DNA from 3 places in the Variovorax sp. TBS-050B genome. Region 1 is predicted to be linked to each of the others. Evidence: predicted binding sites of a transcription regulator. Region 1 holds the regulator's gene; each other region holds the start of a gene.
What was found. Region 1 encodes FNR, which switches genes on or off when oxygen is low (the NO sensors DNR and NnrR bind a similar motif). Its sites were predicted from a motif close to TTGATNNNNATCAA; they were not measured.

Region 1 (7,556 bases):
ACGCTCGCGGTGCTGCCCGCCGTGGGGGCCGAATCCTCGGTCGTCGTGACCACCGATGGCGCGTCCGCGGCGCGCCTGATGGCGCTGCCCGAGGCCGAGTTCGCGGCGCTGGTGCAGCGCCAGTTCCGCGACCGCTTCGGCGCCATGCACCTGAGCGGGCCGCGCCACCCCTATCCGCTGGTCGCCACCTGGGCGCGCCGCTTCGCCGCACCGCGCGCGGTGCTGGTGGGCGATGCGGCGGTGGGCATGCATCCCGTCACGGCCCATGGCTACAACCTCGGCCTTCGCAGCGTCGAACTGCTCTCGCAGGCCCTGGCCGAGGCGCTCGCGCAGCGCCGCGACATCGCGCAGCCCGCGGTGCTCGAAGGCTACGAGCGCGCGCACCGGCGCGGCTCGGCCGTGCTCTACCACGGCACCAACGCGGTGGCCAGGCTCTACGCGAGCAACGGCGCGCCGCAGCGCCTGGCCCGCCGCCTGCTCCTCGACGGCGCCCAGCGCCTGCCGCCGCTGAAGGCCGCGATCGTCGCGCAGCTGACCCGGGCCGCTGGCGGTCGGCGCGCGGCGGCCGGAGAGGCCTGAGCGGACTGAGCGGACTGAGCGGACTGACGGGGCCGCGGCCCGTCAGACGATGCGCGAGAAGCGCGTGCGGTTGCGGTCCGCCTGCAGATAGCGGTCGAACACCATCGCGATGGCGCGCACGAAGAACCACCCGAGCGGCGTGACCTCGATCTCGCGGCTGCGCAGCTCGACGAGGCCCTGCGCGGCCAGCGGCGCGAGTGCCGCGAGCTCGCCCGCGAAATGGCGCCTGAAGTCCACGAGGTGCGCCTGCCCGATCGCCTCGAAGTCCACGTGGCCCTGGCACATCAGCGCCATGATCACCGCGCGCCGGAGCACGTCGTCGCGCGTGAGCGCCAGCCCGCGAACGACCGGCAGCCGGTCCTGGTTCAGCAGGTCGTAGTACTCCTCCAGCGTCTTGGCGTTCTGGCTGTACGTCGCGCCGACGTTCCCGATCGCCGAGACGCCCAGCGCCACCAGGTCGCAATCGGGCTGCGTGCTGTAGCCCTGGAAGTTGCGGTGCAGCCGCCCCTGCCGCTTGGCGACGGCGAGCGGATCGTCGGGCAGCGCGAAATGGTCCATGCCGATGTACACGTAGCCCGCCGCGGTGAGCGCGGCGATCGAGCGCGACAGCATCTGCACCTTGGTGGCCGCGTCCGGCAGCGCGTCGGCCGCGATGCGGCGTTGGGCCTTGAAGCGCTCGGGAAGATGCGCATAGGCGTAGAGCGCGATGCGGTCGGGCCGCAGCTCGCAGACCTGGTGCAGGGTGCGGTCGAAGGAGGCGGTGTCCTGCCGCGGCAGGCCGTAGATGAGGTCGATGTTGATCGAGCCGTAGCCGAGCGAGCGTGCGCTCGCCACCAGGTCGAACACCTGCGCCGCCGGCTGGATGCGGTGCACGGCCTTCTGCACTTCGGGGTCGAAGTCCTGCACCCCGAAGCTCAGGCGGTTGAAGCCCATCGTGGCCAGGCGCTCGAGCCGCGCGCCGTCGACGGTGCGCGGATCGATCTCGATCGACTGTTCGCGCACCGGCGACAGCGTGAACGTGTCGTCGAGCATCGTCACCAGTTCGCGCAGGCCGGCATCGTTCAGGAAGGTCGGCGTGCCGCCGCCCAGGTGCAGCTGGCTGACGACGCCGCCGCGGCCGAGCTGCCGGGCCTGCAGGGCCGCCTCGCGCGCGAGGTAGTCCAGGTACTCCCTGCCCCGGCTCTTGTGCCGCGTGACGATCTTGTTGCAGGCGCAGTAGTAGCACAGCGACTCGCAGAACGGGATGTGCACGTACAGCGACAGCGGCCGGCCGTGCGCACCGAGCTCGCTGCGCTGCCGCAGGGCCTGGGCGTAGTCCTCCGCGGTGAAGGCGTCGACGAACCGGTCCGCGGTGGGATAGGAGGTGTAGCGCGGCCCCGTCACGTCGAAGCGCCGCAGCACCTCCGGCGAAGGCATCACGGGCTCGGGATCGGCAAGGGCTTCGAGGGCAAGGGAGGGATTCATCGCGGCTTCGCAAGGCTGCTGGCAATGGCCCACTATGCGGCGGCTCCGGCCGGCCGGCCTTGATGTGCATCAAGCCTCGCGGCTGCCCTGCGCCACAGAATCGCCCCAACCCCGAAGCCCATCCATGAAAGCCGAGAACGTCAAGGTCGCCTGTTCGAGTTGCTCGCTGCGCGAGCTCTGCATGCCGATCGGCCTCACGCCGGCGGAGCTGCAGCGCGTCGACGAGGTGGTCGCCTCGCGCCGCAAGCTGCGGCGCCGCGAAGTGCTGTTCCGCAACGGCGAAACCTTCGGCGCCCTGTACGCGATCCGCACCGGCTTCTTCAAGACCCGGGTCGCCACCGAGGACGGCCGCGACCAGGTCACCGGCTTCCAGATGGCCGGCGAGATCATCGGCCTCGACGGCATCGTCAACGACCAGCACACCTGCGACGCGGTCGCGCTCGAGGACGCCGAGGTCTGCGTCATGCCCTTCCACCGCATCGAGCAGCTCTCGCGCGAGGTTCCCGCGCTGCAGCGCCATATGCACCAGATCATGAGCCGCGAGATCGTGCGCGAACACGGTGTGATGCTGCTGCTCGGCAGCATGCGGGCGGAGGAGCGGCTCGCGGCCTTCCTGCTCAACCTCGTGCAGCGCCTGCATGCGCGCGGCTTCTCGCGCTCCGAGTTCGTGCTGCGCATGACGCGCGAGGAGATCGGCAGCTACCTCGGCCTCACGCTCGAGACGGTGAGCCGCACGCTGTCGAAGTTCATGGAGGACGGCATCGTGCAGGTGGAAAAGCGCCATCTGCGCATTGCCGACGCCGATGCGCTGCAGCGCATCGTCAATCCGGGCTCCTGACGCCGCCTGCGGTGCGCCCGCGCGGGCCCCCGCCGTGACATTTGGGAACCTTCTTCACCATCGGGATGTGCGCGGCGCCCGGCCGCGGGGCGTTGGAAGACGCACAAGGGCCTTTTTCCGCCCTTTCAGGAACCCAGAATGACTTCTTCGCGAACCGCTCTCAAGCTCGCCGCCGCAGCCCTGGTGGGCGCCGGCGCCCTGCTCGGCGCCGCCTCCGCCAGCGCCGGCACCAGCTGGTCCGTCGGCATCAGCGTCCCGGGCGTGGTGGTGAACGAGCCCGCACCGGTCTACTACGAGCCGGCGCCGGTCTATTCGCGCCCGGCCCCGGTGTACTACCCGCCTGCGCAGCCGGCCTACGTGGTCCCGGCACCCGCCTACGACGCCTCCCGCTGGGAGGAGCGCCGCTGGGAGGAACGCCGCGCCGAACGCTGGGAAGAGCGCCGCGCGCGCCGCGAATGGCGCCGCCGCCAGTGGGAGCGCGAGCACTACTACTACGGCGACCGCGACTGATCCCCCCGTGGGCCGCGCTCAGGCGGCCTGAAGCAGGTCCTCCACCAGCACCGGCAGCTTGCGCAGCCGCCTGCCGGTCGCGTGGAACACCGCGTTCACGATCGCGGGCGCCACGCCCACCATCGCCACCTCGCCGAGCCCCTTCGCGCCGAGCGCGTTGAAGCGCGTGTCGGGCTGGCCGACGAAGTCGACCTCGATGCGGCCGATGTCGGCCGCCACCGGCAGCACGTACTCGGCCAGGTCGGCATTGAGGAAGCCGCCATGGCGCGGATCGACCTCGCTGATCTCGCGCAGCGCCGCGCCGATGCCCCAGACCACGCCGCCCTCGACCTGGCTGCGCGCGGTGCGCGGGCTCACGACCGCGCCGCAGTCGGCCACGCTGACCACGCGCGGCACGCGGATGCGGCGCGTGGTGGGCTCGATGCGCACTTCGACGAAATGCGCGATGAAGCTGAAGGCCACGAAGTCCGGGTACACCGGCCCGGCGGCTGCCGGCAGGCCGCCCGTGAGCCGGCCGTAGACCTGCTCGGGCTGGCCGGGCGCGCGGCGCCGGCTCTCGGCCTCGGCGAAGGGCCGGCCCGATGCGCGCAGCAGCGCGAGCGGCGCGGCATCGGGTGCGGCGCGGTCGGCCTGGGCGCGCAGTTCGTCCACGAGCTGCTCGATCGCCTCCGCCACGGGCGGCAGCGCGGTCGCGGTGCCCCAGGAACCCGCCGTCAGATGCTGCGGCGCGGCGGCGGTGTCGCCGAGCACCACCTCGACCGCCGCGGTGCCGATGCCGAGCGCGCGCGCCGCCGCGACCGCGATCGCGGTGCGCAGGCCCTGTCCCATCTCGTGGCCGCCCACGCTCACGCGCGCGGTGCCGTCGGCGCGCAGCCGCACGCGCGCAACGGCCGGCGCCATCGCGGCCTTGTAGATGCCGAGCGCCACGCCCCAGCCCAGGAGGCTGCCGTCGGGCGCGCGCATCGAGCCCGGCGCCATCGTGCGGCGCTGCCAGCCGAACATCTCGCTGCCGCGCATCAGGCACTCGCGCACATGGCGCGAGGAAAAAGGCTTGCCGGTCAGCGGATCGGCCGCGGCATCGTTCGCGAGCCGGAAGGCCACGGGGTCGCGATCCAGCGCATAGGCCAGTTCGTCGATCGCGCTTTCGAAGGCGAAGGCGGCCGGATGCTCGAAGGGCGCGCGCATGTAGCCGGGCGTCTGCACGTCGGTGCGCACCAGCCGCTCGCGGCCGAGGAAGTGGGGCACGCCGTAGAGCCGCGACGTGATCTCGGTTCCCACCGAAGGGAACAGGTCGTGGCGCGAGGTCTGCTGGTCGATCTCGTGCACCGCCGCGATGAGCCGCCCCTCGCGGTCCGCGCCCAGGCGCACGCGGTGCCGGCCCGCGGGCCGGAAGCTCGTGTTGTGGAACAGCTGCGCCCGCGTCATCAAGAGCTTCACGGGCCGGCCGAGCCGGCGCGCCGCGAGCGCGACCAGCGCGGTGTGCGACTGCAGCGAGTTCTTCTGGCCGAAGCCGCCGCCGAGCGTGGGCGAGAGCACGCGCACCTGCGCCGGATCGAGACCGAGCTGCTTCGCGAGGCCGTGGCGCACGCCCTCGGCGTTCTGCGTCGGTTCGTGCACGGTCAGCATGCCGTCCTGCCACTGCGCGACGGTGGCGATGATCTCCATCGGGTTCTGGTGCTGCGGCGGCAGGTCGTAGCGCTGGTCCACGCGCACCTCGGAGCGCGCGAACGCGGCCTCGGCATCGCCCACGCGACGGTCGGCGAACATCGGCTGCGGCAGCACCTCGGACTGGGCGAGCGGCGCGCCGTCGGCGGCATCGAGCGTGGCGGCGAACGGCGCGGCTTCGTACGCGACCTCGACGCGCGCGGCGGCCTCGCGCGCGGCTTCGAGCGTGTCGGCCACGACCATCGCCACGCTCTGGCCGCGGTAGGCGATCTGGTCCGAACGCAGCGGATAGAAGCTCTGGAAGCCGAAGCCGCCCGCCATCAGGAAGCCGGCGCTCTCGAAAGCCCCGATGTTCTCGTGCGTGAGCACGGCGCGCACGCCGCGCACGCGCTCTGCGGCCGCGGTGTCGATGCGCACGATGCGGCCGCGCGCGATGCGCGAAGGCACGAGCGCGGCATGCAGCAGGCCGGGGCGCGTGTCGTCGGCCGCATAGCGCGTGAGGCCGCGCACCTTGTCGCGCGCATCCACGCGCTCGGCGCCGGGGCGCGCCCTGCGCGCCGCCGTGGGGGTCGAAGTGGCCATCGGTTCAGCTCCTGTCCTTGGCGATCATGAGGGCGTCGGTCACGGTCTCGATGCCGAGCGCGACCTTGAATCCGTTGTGCGCGAGCGGCCGAGCCTCGGCGAACGCCAGCTCGGCCGCGCGCCGCGCCGCGGCGCGCGTGAGCGGCCGGCCGACCAGGCTGCGCTCGGCCTCGTCGGCGCGCCAGGGCCGCGTGGCGACGCCGCCGAGCGCGATGCGTGCATCCGCCACGCGGTTGCCCTGCAGCTGCACCGCCACCGCGGCCGAGGCGAGCGCGAAGGCATACGACTCGCGGTCGCGGACCTTGTGGTACGTCGAGGCCCGGCCGATCGGCCCGCGCGGCACGCGGATGCGCACGATGAGCTCGTCCTCGGCCAGCACCGTCTCCAGGTGCGGCGTGCTGCCGGGCGCGCGATGCAGTTCGCGCACCGGCACCGCGCGCTCGCCGCGCGGGCTCAGCGTGTCGACCACCGCATCGAAGGCCGCGAGCGCCACCGCCATGTCGCCCGGATAGACCGCCACGCAGGCCTCGCTCGCACCCAGCACCGCATGGCCGCGGTTGAGCCCGTCGAGCGCCGCGCAGCCGCTGCCCGGCACGCGCTTGTTGCAGGCGTACTCGCCCGCGCCGCGGAAATAGGCGCAGCGCGTGCGCTGCAGCAGGTTGCCGCCGACGGTCGCCATGTTGCGCAACTGCTGCGAGGCGGCCTTCCACAGCGCTTCGGACAGCGCCGGGAACTCGCGCTGCACGGTCGCATGCTCGGCCACGTCGCTCATCGGCGCCAGCGCGCCGATGCGCAGCTCGCCGCGGCGGCTCGCGTCGATGCCGGCCAGGCCCTCGAGGCGCGTGACGTCGATCACCGTGGCGGGCGACTCCACGCCCAGCTTCATCAGGTCGAACAGCGTGGTGCCGCCCGCGAAGTAGCGCGCACCGGGGCTGTGGCGGGCATGCAGCGCGACAGCTTCGCCGGCCTCGCGCGGACGCAGGTAGGCGAAATCACGCATGGCGGCGGCCCTCCGGCGCCAGCATCTGCGGCGCGGCCGCGCGGATCGCCTCCAGGATGCCCACATAGGCGCCGCAGCGGCAGAGATTGCCGCTCATGTACTCGCGGATCTGCGCGTCGCTCGTGGCATGGCCTTCGCGCACGCAGGCGATCGCGGCCATCACCTGACCCGGTGTGCAGTAGCCGCACTGCAGCGCATCGTGGTCGATGAAGGCCTGCTGCATCGGATGCAGCGCCCCGTCGGCCGACCCGATCCCTTCGATGGTGGTGACCGCGCAGCCGTCGGTCTTGACGGCGAGCGTGAGGCAGGACGCGACCCGGCGACCGTCGACGTGCACCGTGCAGGCGCCGCACTGGCCGTGGTCGCAGCCCTTCTTGGCGCCGGTCAGGCCGAGCTGCTCGCGCAGCATGTCGAGCAGCGAGGTGCGCGGCTGCAGCATCAGCCGGTGCACCTGGCCGTTGACCGTGACCTGCGTGGGCTGGCTGCCTTCGTAGGGACCGGCCGCGGGCGCCGGCCCGTCGGCCGCGCCGGCGGCCGGTGCGGCCGCGGCGCCGAGGCCGGCGGCCGTGGCCATCATGAAGGTGCGCCGGCGAAGCGGCGGCGTGGCGCCGCCCCCGGCGGCGGACAGGGTGTTCAGGGAGGTCATCGTGGAAGTCCTTGTGAAGTCGGCCGCACGATTCAGGCGCGCCGCGCCAGCCATGCATCGACCGAGGCGCGGCCGCCGCCGCGTGCGGCGATCAGCAGCGCGGTGAAGAACAGCATCAGCGGGTACTCGAAGCCGCGGTCGATCCACGGAAAGGTGGGCGCCAGCAGCCAGCAGATCACGAGCATCTGCACCACCACCATCGGCGCCACCAGCCGCGTCAGCAGCCCGGCCGCGAGCATCAGTCCACCCACGCCCTCGAGCAGCGCGACGAA
Region 2 (7,556 bases), on a different contig from region 1:
CCATTTCTTCCGCTTCTGGCTCTGGCTCACCACCGGCATGGTGACGAAGGAGTGGGCGGCGGTGCACCGCAAGCACCATGCGAAATGCGACACGCCCGAAGACCCGCACAGCCCGCAGGTGCTGGGCATCCAGCGGGTGCTGTGGCGCGGCGTGTTCCTGTACGTGCGCGAGGCGCGCAAGCCCGAGACCATCGTGCGTTACGGCCACGGCACGCCGGACGACTGGATCGAGCGCCACGTGTATTCGCGCCACAAGATCCTCGGCATCGTGGCGATGGGCGTGCTGGACATGCTGCTCTTCGGCGTGCTGCCGGGCGCGCTGATCCTGCTGGTGCAGATCGTGTGGATCCCGTTCTGGGCCGCGGGCGTGGTCAACGGCATCGGCCACTACTGGGGCTACCGCAACTGGCCGGCGCCCGACGCCAGCACGAACATCTCGCCGATCGGCATCCTGATCGGTGGCGAGGAACTGCACAACAACCACCATGCCTTCCCGTCGTCGGCCAGGCTGTCGTACAAGTGGTACGAGTTCGACGTGGGCTGGCTCTACATCCGCGTGCTGCAGGCGCTCGGCCTCGCGACGGTGAAGCACGTGGCGCCGACGCCGCGCTTCACGGCGGCGCCGCGGCCCGTGGTGGACCCCGACACCGTGCAGGCGGTGATCCGCTGCCACTACGACGTGCTCACGCGCTACGGCCGCTCGCTGAAGCAGGCCTACGCCGAGGAGCTGGGCCGGCTGCGCCGCGTGGCGCCCGAGGATGCGCGTGCGCTGCGCGGCGTGCGGCGCTGGCTGGTGCGCGACGAGCGTGCGCTCGACGCCTCGCGCCGCGAGCGGCTCGCACGCGCACTGCGCGGCTCGAAGGCGCTGGACACCATGTATGCGATGCGCGGCGAACTCACGGCACTGTGGTCGCGCTCCAGCGCCACGGGCGAACAGCTCGCGCGCCAGCTGCAGGACTGGTGCCAGCGCGCCGAGGCGAGCGGCATCGCACCGCTGGCGGCGTTCTCGCGGCGGCTGCGCTGCTATGCATGACCTTGCCGCGGCCGCGGCGGCAGGTGACAGCGCGCGCGGGCGGTGATCGAATGGCGCCTGCGCCGCAGATCCTTCTTTTCCTTCCCTCCTTCTTCCTTCCACCCCATCCGAAAGGAGAACACATGGCCAGCAATGCTCCCGTGGCACCGACGTGGTTCGACACCTACCTTCGTTCGCTGCTCGACTGGCAGGCCGCCTGCAGCGCGAGCGTGCTGCAGGCGCAGCAGTACCAGTGGGGCATGCTGGCCGCCTGCCAGCAGTCGGCCAAGGCCGTGCAGCAGGAACTGTGGGACGAATGGACCTGCCGCTTCGGCGGCGGCGTGCCGCTCGACGGCTGAACGCCCGCCCGCCCGCCGGCGGGCAGGCCGCCTACTGGCTGGCCACGGCGCCGCGCGGCATCGCGAAGCGCTCCGCATCCGCCCGCGCATGGTGCTCGGGCGCGCGCACGAGCAGCACCGGCACGGGCGCGGTGCGCAAGATCTTTTCCGCGCTGCTGCCCATGACGAAGCGGCCGAGGCCGCGGCGCCCGTGCGTGCCGAGCACGATCAGCTCGGCCGGCCATGCGGCCGCCTCGGCCGCGACGCGCTCGGGGACGGCGCCGCGGAAGTTCTCGCACAGCACCGCCTCGGCCGTCACGCCCTCGGCGGCGGCACGCGCCTTGGCCTCTTCGAGCAGGTGGGTGGCTTCGGCGCGCATTTCCTCGAGCCAGTCGCCGGCGCGGCCCGCGTAGGCGTCCATGGTCAGCGCGAAGGAGAGTTCGTCGATCACGTGCATCAGGCGCAGCCGGCCGCCGGTGACCTTCGCGAGGCGGATGGCTTCGGCCAGGCCATGGCCGGAAGTCGAACTTCCATCGATGGGCACAAGAATCTGCTGGTACATGGCGTCCTCGCTTTCCTGGAGTGGGTGGAGCGGACCAGTATGCGGACGGCGGGCGCGCCGGACTTGATCTGCCGCAAGCCCACGGGCGGCGGAATTTGAGACCCTTGGCGCCTGCACAGGAGCTCTCATGACACACGCCACCATCCGCATCATTCGCCAGGAGCACGCGGCACTCGCCGCGATGCTGCGTTCCGTCATCATGCTGCTCGACCAGTACCGCCGCAAGGGAAGCCCGCCCGACTTCGCGGCCTTGCGCGCCATGCTTTTCTACGTCGACGAGTTCCCCGAGAAGCGCCACCACCGCAAGGAGAGCGAGCTGCTGTTTCCGAAGCTGCGGGCCCGCACGCCGATCTCGCGCGAACTGATGGATCGGCTCGACAACGACCATGCCTGGGGCGAGCGCAGGATCCGCCACGTCGAGCATGCGCTGCTGGCCTACGAGATGCTGGGCAATGCGCGCCGGGCCGCGTTCGAACGCGCCATGGGCGAGTACGTCGATTTCTACCTCGACCACATGGCGATGGAAGAACGCGAGATCCTTCCGCTTGCCGAGAAGGTGCTGACGCGGGACGACTGGGAAGAGCTCGACGAGGCCTTCGGCCGCAACCGCGATCCGCTCACCGGGCATGCGCCGGAGCGCGAGTACGAAGCGCTCTTCACGCGCATCGTGAACATCGTGCCGGCGCCGATCGGGCTGGGCGCGGCCGCCTGAGCGCGGCGCCGCCGCTCAGCGCCGGCCGGTGGAGGGCTGTTCGAAGCTCACGCGGCGGGCGATCAGCACGCCTTGGACCACCGCGTCGCCCACGACGCTGACGCGGCGGCCGTTGCCCAGGTCGGCGACCGTGCCGTTCTCGAACACGGTGAAGGGACCGCCGGCGTTCACCGCCCGGCCCTGGACCATGAAATTGGATGCCGACTGGTAGCTGCCGATGGCGCCGATCAGCGTGAAGTCGACCGGCCCGCCCACGCCGGGAATGTTGCGGATGCGCAGCTTCTTCGCCACCAGCACGCCGCCGGTCATGATGCCGTCGACCTCGACCTTGACGCCGTTGCCGACGGAGCTCGGCAGCCCGCCGGTGACGAGCGCGCCCGAGGCGTCGACCGGCGTGCCCAGCAACCTGAAGCTGCCGAGCCCGGCGTAGTCGGTGACGACGCCCGCGAGCTGCACCGCCGCGGCATTCTGCTTCGGCACGGCATACCAGCCCTGCACCCGGCTGGCGTCGAAGATGCCGAGCACCGGGGCGGTGGCGCCGCGTACGCGCACGATCGCGCCGTCGGCCAGCGTGCTTTCGTCGATGCCGCCCGAGAAGGCGGCGCCGGCGTAGCGAACGGTGAGTCCGCCGAGCGTGAAGGTCTTGCCAATGCGGTCGAGGCTGCTCACCGCGCCGGTGGCCAGCGGCTCGGACAGGGCGGGGCGCAGTTCCACCCGGGTGGCGCGCAGCGTGCCCGGCGCCGACGGCAGGCCCCAGACCTGCACGGTGGTGCCGTCTACGGCCTGCGCGAGTCCGGCGGCATCGCCCCAGACGGTGGCGTTGTCGGTGCTGACCGCGGTGCCCATGACCATGAAGCTGCCGGACGCCAGGTTGATGGCCGAGATGGCGCCGCGCAGCTCGGCCGCGGAGGTCACGCTCTGCGCCGTGGCGGTGGTGAATTCGCTGTCGATGTCGCCGGCGATGCGCACGCTCATGCCGATCTGCAGTTCGGTGGTGTCCTCAATGCTGCGGTTCGCCGTGTCGGTGTTGTAGCGCACGCCGTTGAGGATCACGCTGCCGATGCCGCCGACCGAGCCGATGCCCGCGTCGGCGCTCACGCCGGTGCCGCCCGAACCCACGCCGGAGCCGTCGCCGGTGCCGTTGCCCGCGGTCGAGGTGCCGTCGCCGCTGCCGCCACCCCCGGTACCCGTGCCGGTGCCGGTGCCGCTAGAACCCCCGTCGCCTCCGCCCCCGCCATCGGCGGTGCCGGTGCTGCCGCCTGCGCCGGTGCTGTCGCCGCCCACGCTGGCGGCCGTGCCGCCACCCACGCCCAGGCCGCCCGCGGAGCCGCCGCCACCCCCGCCGCCGCACGAAAGCAGCAGCGCCATCGCTCCGGCGAGCAGGATGCCGCGCATCCAGGGTTGAGGGGCTTTCATCGTGTTCCTTCTTTGCGCCGTGGGGCCGCGGCCGCCGTCGGCACCGCAGGCGTCGACTCGTCTTCGTAATAAGTGTAAATGCCAACGCGGATCCGGCCCTTGCCGCCGCTGGGCGCCCGGTTGACGGCGCGGGTCATTTCGCCGGTCAGCTCGAGGTGCAGGGTGGACCAGCGCTCGCGCACGAGCTGGTGGATCTTTTCGCAATCCTCCAGGCTGAGGCCGCGCGCATACACCGCGCGTTCGAGCAACCTGGGCTGCTCGCCGAGGGTGTTGGAGACCGCGGCCAGCAGGTGGTCCCGGCCGTTGTCACCGAGGAAGGCGAGCATCGACCGCAGGTCGTCCGCCGGCACGAAGCCGTCGACCTTGAGCTCCGCGCAGCCGTCCTGCTCGGCCACCATGTTCAGGCGCACCAGCTCGTCGAGGATGGTCCGGTGGTGCACGTTGCCGCGGCTGCCCAGCCGGGCGACGGTCTCGAACGACGGGGCGTCCTCGCCCTCGGCCGTGATCGGCAGGCGCTGGAAGGCCTGGTTCTCGGACACCATCTGCAGCCAGAGCGTGAAGGTCTTGGCGGCGGCCGAGAGTTCGGTGTGGGGCAGGGCGTCCGCGGTGTCGCGGACCTTGGCGGTCACGGCCTTGCGGTTCAGGCCGGTGGTGACCGAGAGCTGGCTGATGTTGGGCTTGGCCACGCCCTGGCGGCGCCAGGAGCGGACGGCTTCCTCGAGCAGCACATCGCGCAGCAGCACCTCGAGGTGGGGATGCTTCACCCCCATCGCCAGGGCGAGCCTGACCATCGGCCGCAGGATGCGGGCGCAGGCGGCGAGGGCCCAGTCGAGCTGGTTTTCCATGGAGTGAAGCGTTTCTACTACTGATCTATCGCTGCGAAGGAGCGGCCTGGGCCGGCGTGCCGGGAGCCGGCGCAGTGCACTATTGTCCTCGCGGCCGAGGATCGCACAAAAAAGGTCTCATCAGGTGGTGCCACAAGTGCCGGTTGCCGTCTTGGCGATCGAGCTCCGCCCGGTGGCGCTGATCTTGACCACCCGCTCCTGCGAGCCCACGGGACTGGCGCGGCAGACCGTGAAGCTCGCCGCGGTGGCGCCGACGCCGGTGCCCTCGAAGCGCAGCGCACTCAGGCCTGCGCCGTCGCGGATGCGATAGCCGCTCGCGGCGGCGGATTGGCGCTGGATCACCTGGGTGCCGCTGATGACGATCCAGCCGGCCTCCCACTGGCCGTCGCCGGCGCAACTGGTGCCGTTGGCCGATGCGCACAGCGTCACGGCCGCATTGCGCTTGATGGCCTCGCTGCGGGCGAGCTGGCTGCCCGCGACCAGGTCGGTCGCGTAGGCGCCCAGCCGGTTCGACAGCCGCACGTTGTCGAAGGACGGCACGGCGATCATCGCGAGCACGACCATCACCGCGATGGTGACCATCAGCTCGACGAGCGTGAAACCGCGGTGGTCGCGCATGGCTGCCAGGGATCGCTGCTGCACCGGCGCGCCTTACTTCTGGATGAACCAGTAGACCCGGCCCTTGGGCTGGGTGAACGCGGACTTGACCGCCGCGCCCTTCGGGCTCAGGAACGAGTCGGGGTTGGCGCCGATCACCACGTCGCGATAGGTGTTGCCCACCTGCACGCGCCCGACCACGGGCGAGGGCGCGAGGCCGCCGCCCACCACGTTCTGGAAGCGGGTGCCGTTCTGGCCGGTGGCATTGAGGTAGGACACGTTGTAGACGTTGGCCGTGCCCAGGTCGGCGCGGCAGGACTGGCGCACCGCCGGATCGGTCGGGGTGTGGGTGTTGAAGGTGGTGTTGCCGTAGGCGGTGACCGAGGAGGTCACGACCTGCTCGCCGGGCGCGAGCACGAGGTACCAGCCCTTCTTGGCCGCCAGGTCGGCGGCCGACGGCGTGGCGGTACCGGTGATGCCGAGCAGCGATCCGTGGCAGAGCACGTTCGCGCCGTCGCAATGGCTGGCCTCCGAACTGAGCCAGGTGGCGTCGTTCGGCTTGTCGACCATCATGTAGAAGCGGTTCGAGACGCCCAGCGCGCCGCCATAGCTGCGCAGCGGCTTCTCGCGGTCGCCAGAACCGATCAGCAGGACGTACAGGCCGTTGTCCTCGACGACGTCGGGACCGAACATGAACTTGCGGTTGGGCGTGCAGGTCGCCGTTGCCGTGTCGCAGCCGAGCGCCGCGATGCGGGTCATGGTCCAGCTCTCGGGCGCCGCGCCGCCGATCGCGATGCGGTAGACGTTGCCGCCGAGGTCGGCTGCGTAGGCGATCTTGGCCAGCCCGGCGCTGTCGTTCACCACCGTCACTTCGCCCGTGACGCCGCGCGCGGTCGTGAAGGTGTTGAGGATGGTGCCGCTGTCGGCGTCCATCACGTAGATCCTGTTGCCCTTCGCGCCCGTTCCGCAGGCCTGGTTGGGATTCGTGGTGTCGACGTCCTCGCACTTGTCGTAGCCGCCGCCGAACATCAGGAGCGGCGTGGCGCCCGCACCGTAGCCGCTGGCCTTGACGATCTTCGGCGCCGACCAGGTCTGGCCGATACCCGACAGGCCGGTGTCGCAGCCGGTGTCGTTGTCCTGGTTGGGGCAGCCTTTGCGCCACTTCAGGCTCGGCGCGGCGGGGTTGGACACGTCGAAGGCATAGACCAGGCGGCCGCCGCGACGCATCGTGGCATAGAGCCAGGCGGTGTTGCCCTGGCGGTAGGCGGCCATCGGGCCGTCCATGCCGTAGGGCTTGGGGGCGGTGGCACCCACGCTGACCGGGATGTTGGGGAAGTTGATGCGCGTGCTGTTGTCGTACAGCCGTTTGATGCTGCCGTAGAACTCCGGCGGCACGAAGGCCCAGAGTTCGCTGCCGGGCGCGGCAGCGCCGATGGCGGTGGTCTGGTTGCCGTTGACCGCGCGCAGCACGCCGTCGTTGGCGCCGTAGAAGACCACGACCTGGGGGTCCCTGTCGGTGCCGTAGTTGACCGCCACCGGCCGCGAGTGCACCACGTCGCCGTGCACCGAGGGTCGCATCGCGGTCGAGGTCAGCGGGTTGCCCGCCGCATCCCTGCGCTCGTCGCCCTTGTTGTCCAGGCCGCGCAGCCAGTTGATCAGCGCGGTGCGCTCGGTGGTGGTCTGCGCGCCGAGGGCGGTCGAGGTGATGTCCGCATTGCCGTCGGTGAAGCTGGTCAGTGCGGTGCAGGCGCCGGGCGTGCAGGTCTTGACGTTGCGATCCGCCACCGCGAGCTGCCGCAGCATGTAGCCTTGCGCGCCTTTTTCCACCACGTTGCCGTCGGGGCTTTCGGCCGCCTCCTTGCCCAGGCAGTCGCCGGACTTCCGGAAGCTCCAGTAGGTGTCGTTGTCGCTGGGCAGCGGCGTCCAGAAACTTCGGGCGCAGGGCGCGATGAAGCCGGTCTGGTTGTTGACGGCGTTCTTGTCCGCGGCATCCTGCAGGATCAGCTGGTTGTTGCCGTCCAGGCCGAGCTTGTATTGCTTGAGGTTGCCGTTCCAGCGCGGATAGGCGCCATCG
Region 3 (7,556 bases), on a different contig from region 1:
GAGCGGCTCGAAGCGCACCGCGCCTACATCACGGTGCACGGCAAGGACATGCCCGAGATCGAGGACTGGCGCTGGGGCGCTGAAGGTAAAAACCCCTGATTGGTGCGTGATACGCTTACACGGTGCCTGCGCCCCCCGCGCCGGCACGCGCCCCACTCCTGCTTTCCTGAATGACTTCCGCCTTCCACATCGCGGTTCTCGACGACGAGGTCGACATCACGCTGCTGCTGGCCAACTACCTGCAAGGCCACGGCTTCCGGGTGACGCAGCTGCACGACGGCCGCGCCCTGACCGCGCTGATGAACACCGATCCGGCCGACCTCGTGCTGCTCGACCTGGGCCTGCCGGGCGAGGACGGCTTCGCGATCGCGCGCCGCATGCGCGAGACCTGGCGCTGCGGGCTGGTGATCGTCACCGGCCGCGGCGACGCGGTGGACAAGATCGTGGGGCTGGAGGTGGGCGCCGACGACTACGTGACCAAGCCCTTCGACCTGCGCGAGCTGGTCGCGCGCATCAAGGCCGTGCTGCGCCGCCTGGCGCCAGAGGGCGTTCTAGCCGCCGCTGCGGCATCCGCGCCTGCCACCGCCGCCGCTCCGTCGCCCGCGCCGGCCGGCGCCGCCACGCGGCTGGTCTTTGCCGGCTGGCGGCTCGACACCGCCGCGCGCAGCCTGTCGAACCCGCAGGGGCAGGACGTGGCGCTCACGGGCGGCGAGTTCGACCTGCTGTGCGCCTTCGCGCGCCACCCGGGGCGCGTGCTCTCGCGCGACTTCCTGCTGGAGCAGACGCGCGGCCGCGAGGCCGCGCCCTTCGACCGCACGATCGACGTGCAGGTCGGCCGGCTGCGCCGCAAGATCGAGGCCGACGCCGACGATCCGCAGATCATCAAGTCCGTGCGCGGCGCCGGCTACATCCTCGTTCCGCCGGTCGCCCCGGGCTGATGCGATGACGCCCGGTACCGCCGCCCTCCCCGGCCTGCCTTCCGGCATCGAGGAAAGCAGCGTCTTCCGCTCGCTCTTCATCGCCTACCCCGATGCGCTGCTTCTGGTCGACCAGGCCGGCGGCATCGTGCTGGCCAATCCCTCGGCGGCCACGCTGCTGGGCTACACGGTCGAGGAACTCACGGGCCTGAGCGTGGATGCGCTGGTGCCCGACAGCATCCGCCCGCGCCATGCCTCCTACCGCGAAGCCTACGGCCAGGCGCCGCGCGCGCGGCCCATGGGCACGCAGATGGAACTGGTCGCCAAGCGCAAGGACGGCAGCGAGGTGATGGTGGAGATCGCCCTGAGCCCGCTGCAGAACCAGGGCCTGCCCTTCGTGGTGGCCGCGATCCGAGACATCGGCGCCTACCCGCGCGTGAAGCAGGCGCTGCAGCGCGCACGCTACAGCGACTACCTCGCGCAGCTCGGCCGGCTGGCCGTGGACACGCGCGACCTGCAGGTGGTGCTCGACCATGTGCCGGCCATCGCCGCCGAGGCGCTCGAGGTCGACCTGGCGATGGTGCTGCTGCTCGAAAGCAGCCGGCTCGAATTCCGCGTCGCCAGCGGCGTCGGCCTGATGCCGGGCGAAGAGATCGGCGCCCGGCTGCCCAGCCATCCGCACACGCCGCCGGGCTTCGTGTTCGCCGAGGGCCGGCCGGTGGTGGTGTCGGACTACCGCGAGGAGCGGCGCTTCGCCGTGCCGCAGGCGTACCTCGATGCGGGGCTGGTCAGCGCGCTGGCGGTGCCCTTCTACGACCGCGGCCGCTTCACCGGCGTGCTGACCGTGCGCTCGCGCGAGGCCAAGCGCTTCGGCGACGAGGAACTGCGCTTCCTGGAGTCGCTCTCGAACCTGCTCGCCACCAGCCTGCAGCGGGTGCAGACCGAAGAGGCGCTCAACCACGCCCAGCGGCTGGAGAGCGTCGGCCAGCTCACGGGCGGCATCGCGCACGACTTCAACAACCTGCTCACCATCATCCAGGGCAACCTGCAGGTGCTCGAGGATCTGCCCGGCCTCGCGCAGGACGCCTATGCGCAGCAGCTCGTGGCCGCCGCCGCGCGCGCTTCCCGGCGCGGCGCCGAGCTCACCGGCAAGCTGCTCGCGTTCTCGCGCCGCCAGATGCTGCAGCCCAATGCGGTCGACACGCAGGCGCTGCTCCAGTCGCTGGCCGACATGCTGCGCCGCACGCTCGACCAGCGCATCGCGATCACCATCGACGCCGCGCCCGACTGTCCGCCGGTGCTGGCCGACCCGGGGCAGCTCGAATCCGCGCTGCTGAACATCGCCATCAATGCGCGCGACGCGATGCCCGAAGGCGGCACGCTGCATTTCCGCACCGAGGCCTGCGCCGCGCTGCCGCCCGAGGTGCGCAACGAGCTGAGCGGCCGCGACGCGCACGGCCGCTTCGTCGCGATCGCCATCGCCGACAGCGGCACCGGCATGACCGAGGAAGTGAAGGAGCGCGCCTTCGAGCCCTTCTTCACCACCAAGGACACCGGCCGCGGCACCGGCCTGGGCCTGAGCACCGTCTATGGCTTCGCCAAGCAGTCGAAGGGCGCGGTGGCGATCGCCACGCGTCCGGGCGCCGGCACCACGGTGACGCTCTACCTGCCGCAGCTCGACGACGCGGCGGCGCCGCCCGCCGAGGAAGCGCCCGGCGACCACAGCCTGCGCCCCGGCGTGCGCGTGATGCTGGTCGAGGACGACGCCGAGGTGCGCAAGGTGGTGCAGGCCTTCCTGGCCGCGCTGGGCTGCAGCGTCACTTCGGCCGCCAACGCCGAGGAGGCGCTGCTCGCCATGGAAGCCGACGGCGTTGGCTTCGACGTGCTGCTGAGCGACATCGCGCTCGGTTCCGGCATGCGCGGCACCCGGCTCGCGGCCGAGGCCGAGCGGCGCTTTCCGGACCTCGCCATCCTGCTGATGTCGGGCTTCTCGTCGGAACTGCTCGAAGCCGATCGCGACGCCCTGCAGGGCTGGGAACTGCTGCGCAAGCCCTACACGCGGGCCGAACTCGCACGTGCGCTGGCGCGGGTGCTTCCCGCGCGCGCCTGAGGCAGGTTCACTGCAGCATCGCGGGCGCCGGCGCGAGGCAGCGCTGCACGAAGGCCGAGAGCGCGCCCACGTCGGGGATCTGCACGTCGCGGCGGCCCTTCTCCACGAACTCGATCACTTTGTCGCGCGCCAGCCGCGACAGCGCGCGGCTCACGCTCTCGAGCGTCATGCCCAGGTAGTTGCCGATCTCCGCGCGCGTCATGCGCAGCGTGATCTGGTCGGCGCGCATGCCGCGCTCGGCCAGCGACTCGGCCCAGTAGCGCAGGAAGTCGGCCACCCGCGCGTCGGCCGGCAGCGTGCAGACCGACATCAGCGAATCGCGGTCGTGCGCGATCTCGCGGCTCATGGCGGTGTGGAACACCTGCAGCAGCGCCGGCTCGGCCAGGCAGGCCGCGAGCAGCGACGCGTACGACACCACCCAGACCTCGCTCGTGTCCATGGCCACCGCATCGCAGCCGTAGTGGTTGCGCGCCAGCCCGTCGAAGCCCAGCCAGTCGCCGCGGAACTTGAGGCCCACCACCTGCTCGCGGCCGTCGGCCGAGAGGTTGACGATCTTGAAGAAGCCCGAGTTCAGGATGTAGAGGTTGCCGAAGCGCTCGCCCGCCTGGTAGATCACCTCGCCCGCATGCACCACGCGGCGCTGCGGCGCGAGGCGCTCCTGCAGCAGCTTCTGCGTTTCGGCGAGCTTCTGGCTCGCGCGCTCGTGGCCCGGAGCGCTCACGGGCGGCAGTTCGCGGCGGGTGGCAAAGCCATGGAGCGACGGTGCTGCGGCGGGCGTGGCGGTGGTGCGGATCGGGTCGAGCATTTTGAAAACTCCTGCGGGCTTCTCACGTTTTTGATGCGCAAATGTTAAAAATTGCGCAAGAACACAGTGACAACGGCCGGCATCGCTCGGTAACGCTCGGTGAACGCTCTGTGTCCGGCGTGTAAGGGCATGGCTTTGCGCGCCGCGGCTTGATCCGCATCAAGCCCGGACGGCGCGGCGCGTCTAGCCTTGCGGGGTCTCATCGGGAGATCCATGCTTTCCTTCCAGATCCACAATGCCTCGGCCTTCCAGCAGCTCTCTCCGCAGGAGGAAGCGGCCCTGCTGAATGCCGCCCGCCTGCTGCAGGCGGCTTCGCTGCGGGCGGCGCCCCTGCCCCGGCTCAAGGGAAAGAACCTGGGCATGCTCTGCGGCGACGGCGAGGCGACGCGCGAGGGCCGCGCCCTGTTCGAGCGCGCCGCGGCCGAGCTCGGCGCGCAGGTGGCGACCATCCGCCCGGCGTTCTCCAACCCCGGCCATCCCGACGAGATCGCGCACGCCGCGCGCATGCTCGGCCGCTTCTACGATGCGGTGGAGTGCCTGGGCCTGCCGCCCGAGACGGTGCGCCAGATCGGCAGGCATGCCGGCATTCCGGTGTACGACGGCGCGGCGGAGGCGTCGCATCCCATCGCCCGGCTCGCCGACCGCCTCGACGACCGGACCTCGCCGTCGGACAACCGGCGCTTCGTGCTGCAGGCGCTGCTGCTGGGCAGCATCGCCTGAGCCGCCGCCGCTCAGCGGCACCAGGCGTCGATGCGCGGGCCCAGGTCGGCCCAGAGCGCCTGCAGCGCCACCGCGGCCAGCAGCAGGCCGGCGAGCCGCGCGCCCCAGGCCTGCACCGCACCGCTGCCGCCCCAGCGCAGCCGCTGCCAGAGCCAGGGCCCGAGCACCAGCGACAGCCCGCTGCCGGCAGCGAACAGCACCATCGCGAACCCGCCCTGCCAGGGGCCGTTGCCGAGGCTCGCGAGCAGCAGCGCCGAGTGCAGCAGCCCGCAGGGCATGGCGATCCAGAGCGCGCCGGTGGCGAGCACGCCGAGCGGCGTGGCCGCACCGAGCGGACGCAGCCGTGCCTCCAGCATGCGGCCGATGCGCTGCGTCCACACCGGCTGGCGTCCGGCCAGCGCCAGCATCGCGCCCCAGGAGAACACGAACACATGCAGCAGCATCCACAGCGGCCGCAGCGCGGCCACCTGCGTGCCGGCCTGCGCGAGCCCGTTCACGCTCGCGGCCGCCAGCGCGCCCGCGACGGCATAGCTCGCGATGCGGCTCAGATGGAAGGCGGCCAGCGCACCGGGCGCCGTGCCGCCCGCGGCCTGCGCTCCCGCCAGGGCCCGCACCGGCACGATGCGGATCACGGCAGCCGACGCGGCACCGCACATCGCCACGCAGTGCGGCCCGGCCGCGAGGCCCATCAGCAGCGCGGCGGCGGAAAGTGCGGTCTGCATGGTTTCAACTTGGCGCGGAGCCGCGGCTCACTGCGGATGCTCCGGCCTCTCGCCCGCGAGCGGCATCGCGAGCAGCGCGGTGAAGGCGCTCGATGCGGCGGCCAGCGCCCAGAAGACGAAGAAGGCCACGCTGTAGACGCCCTGGCGCGACAGGCGCAGCGCATCGCCGCCCCAGTGCAGGTCGGCCGGGTCGACCAGCGAGAAGACCAGGATCTCGAGCACGCAGGCCAGCAGGAACGCCGGCCACAGGATGCCGATGAGCTGGCGCGCGGAGGTCATCGCCCGGCCTCCGGGCGCGGCAGCGGCACCGCCTCGACCGGCGTGGTCGCATGGTTGCGGCCCGCCACCGCCGGCATCAGCTTCTTGTCGGCCAGCGTGCGGTTGATCTCGATGCCGCGCCGGTAGTAGTCGGCCGACACCAGCGGATCGGGCGTCGCGAGCGCATACCAGAGCGTCACGAAGCTCGCCACCACCACCAGCGCCGGGCCGGCGATCACCATCCAGAGCAGCGGATGCCGCCACCATGCGTCGGCCGGGGCCGTTGCCGCGGGGGCGTTGCCGCCATCGATCGTTGCGTTCATTGCATTTCTCCTTATTGCTTCAGCGCGGCACCAGGAAGACCGCCTTCTCCGACACCTGCACGCCGCTGTCTCCCTCTTCCCGGATGTCGAAGTGCACCGGGTGCGAACCCGCGGGCGCCGCACCGTAGGGCAGCTGCAGGCGCACCGCCACCCAGCGCGACTGGGCCGGGCCGACCGTCACGCGGTCGTCCGACGCGACGGCCAGGCCGTCGAGCCCGTGCGCGGCGATGCGGTAGCTGTGCGCCGCCTCGGTGGCGTTCATGATCTGCAGCCGGTAGACGTTCTCGAGCCGCCCGCCCTCGACGATGCGCGCGAGCGAGGCGCGGTCGCGCACCACGTCGACCTTGAGCGGCGTGCGCACCACCAGGCTCGCGAGCAGCCCCGCCACCAGCAGCGCGAGGATCGCCGCGTAGGCAAGCACGCGCGGGCGCAGCACGCGGCGCAGCAGCTGCCGCCGCGACCAGCCGGCCTCCATGCCGTTCTGCGTGTCGTAGCGGATCAACCGCGGCGCATAGCCCATCTTGCGCATCACCGTGTCGCAGGCGTCCACGCACAGGCCGCAGCCGATGCATTCGTACTGCAGCCCCTGGCGGATGTCGATGCCGGTCGGGCACACCTGCACGCACAGGCCGCAGTCGATGCAGTCGCCGAGCGCCAGGCGCTTCGGATCGGCGTCCTTGCGGCGCGGCGCGCGCGGCTCGCCGCGCTGCGGGTCGTAGCTGACGATCAGCGTGTCGCGGTCGAACATCGCGCTCTGGAAGCGCGCATAGGGGCACATGTACTTGCACACCTGCTCGCGCATGAAGCCCGCGTTGCCGTAGGTCGCGAAACCGTAGAAGAAGACCCAGAACACCTCCCACGAGCCCATGTGCGTCTGCAGGAAGGCCATGCCCAGCTCGCGGATCGGCGTGAAGTAGCCCACGAAGGTGAAGCCGGTCCACAGCGCGATGCCGATCCAGACCAGGTGCTTGAACCACTTCTTCACCAGCTTCTCGAGCGACATGGCGTCGGCATCGAGCCGGATGCGCGCCGAGCGGTTGCCTTCGATCTTCTGCTCCACCCACAGGAAGATCTCGGTGTAGACCGTCTGCGGGCAGGCGTAGCCGCACCACAGCCGCCCCGCCACCGCGGTGAAGAGGAACAGCGACATCGCGCTGATGACCAGCAGGCCCGAGAGATAGATCAGGTCCTGCGGATAGAGCACCAGCCCGAAGATGTAGAAGCGGCGCGCGGCCAGGTCGAACAGCACCAGCTGCCGCTCGCCCCACTCGATCCACGGCATGCCGTAGAACACGAGCTGGGTCAGGAACACCAGCGCCCAGCGCCAGCGCGCGAACACCCCCTGGATCGAGCGCGGATGGATCTTCTTCGAGGCCTGGTAGAGCCCCACCGCTTCACCCCCGCCTTCGGCCGGCACGGGCACGATGGGAATGGTCTTGCGGGGCGCGGACGAACTCATGATGCGCTTTCTTCCTCGCTCAGGGCCCGGCCACGGGCGCGTTCGACAGGCCCCACACGTAGGACGCGAGCAGCTTGATCTGCGCCTCGGTGAGCCGCCCTTCCTGCGCCGGCATCTCGCTGTGCTTGCCCTGGTTGACGATCTGCACGATGGCCGCCTCGCCGTAGCCGTGCAGCCAGACCTTGTCGGCGAGGCTGGGCGCCCCCACCGCCTGGTTGCCCACGCCGCCGATGCCGTGGCAT

Region 2: M2165_RS21425 (hemerythrin domain-containing protein) is a predicted target of FNR. The motif match lies at 1,976-1,989, and genes of this name have one in related genera.
Region 3: M2165_RS21470 (ornithine carbamoyltransferase) is a predicted target of FNR. The motif match lies at 3,982-3,995, and genes of this name have one in related genera.

Annotation. Positions count from the first base shown of each region.
Region 1 is NZ_JARXYR010000001.1:523,966-531,521, forward strand. Features, by position in the region: gene ubiM (5-demethoxyubiquinol-8 5-hydroxylase UbiM) at 1-579, shown strand, start outside; gene hemN (oxygen-independent coproporphyrinogen III oxidase) at 622-2,043, opposite strand; gene fnr (fumarate/nitrate reduction transcriptional regulator Fnr) at 2,168-2,881, shown strand; gene M2165_RS02435 (hypothetical protein) at 3,020-3,391, shown strand; gene M2165_RS02440 (xanthine dehydrogenase family protein molybdopterin-binding subunit) at 3,410-5,638, opposite strand; gene M2165_RS02445 (xanthine dehydrogenase family protein subunit M) at 5,643-6,638, opposite strand; gene M2165_RS02450 (2Fe-2S iron-sulfur cluster-binding protein) at 6,631-7,284, opposite strand; gene M2165_RS02455 (DoxX family protein) at 7,317-7,556, opposite strand, start outside.
Region 2 is NZ_JARXYR010000002.1:3,989,150-3,996,705, reverse strand. Features, by position in the region: gene M2165_RS21440 (fatty acid desaturase) at 1-1,033, shown strand, start outside; gene M2165_RS21435 (hypothetical protein) at 1,156-1,371, shown strand; gene M2165_RS21430 (universal stress protein) at 1,403-1,912, opposite strand; gene M2165_RS21425 (hemerythrin domain-containing protein) at 2,040-2,624, shown strand; gene M2165_RS21420 (DUF5666 domain-containing protein) at 2,640-4,040, opposite strand; gene M2165_RS21415 (DUF6502 family protein) at 4,037-4,885, opposite strand; gene M2165_RS21410 (GspH/FimT family pseudopilin) at 5,006-5,527, opposite strand; gene M2165_RS21405 (PilC/PilY family type IV pilus protein) at 5,537-7,556, opposite strand, start outside.
Region 3 is NZ_JARXYR010000002.1:3,999,617-4,007,172, forward strand. Features, by position in the region: gene M2165_RS21450 (phosphoketolase family protein) at 1-99, shown strand, start outside; gene M2165_RS21455 (response regulator transcription factor) at 171-938, shown strand; gene M2165_RS21460 (PAS domain S-box protein) at 943-3,027, shown strand; gene M2165_RS21465 (Crp/Fnr family transcriptional regulator) at 3,035-3,832, opposite strand; gene M2165_RS21470 (ornithine carbamoyltransferase) at 4,046-4,552, shown strand; gene M2165_RS21475 (sulfite exporter TauE/SafE family protein) at 4,564-5,274, opposite strand; gene M2165_RS21480 (hypothetical protein) at 5,302-5,553, opposite strand; gene M2165_RS21485 (FixH family protein) at 5,550-5,855, opposite strand; gene ccoG (cytochrome c oxidase accessory protein CcoG) at 5,875-7,314, opposite strand; gene ccoP (cytochrome-c oxidase, cbb3-type subunit III) at 7,334-7,556, opposite strand, start outside.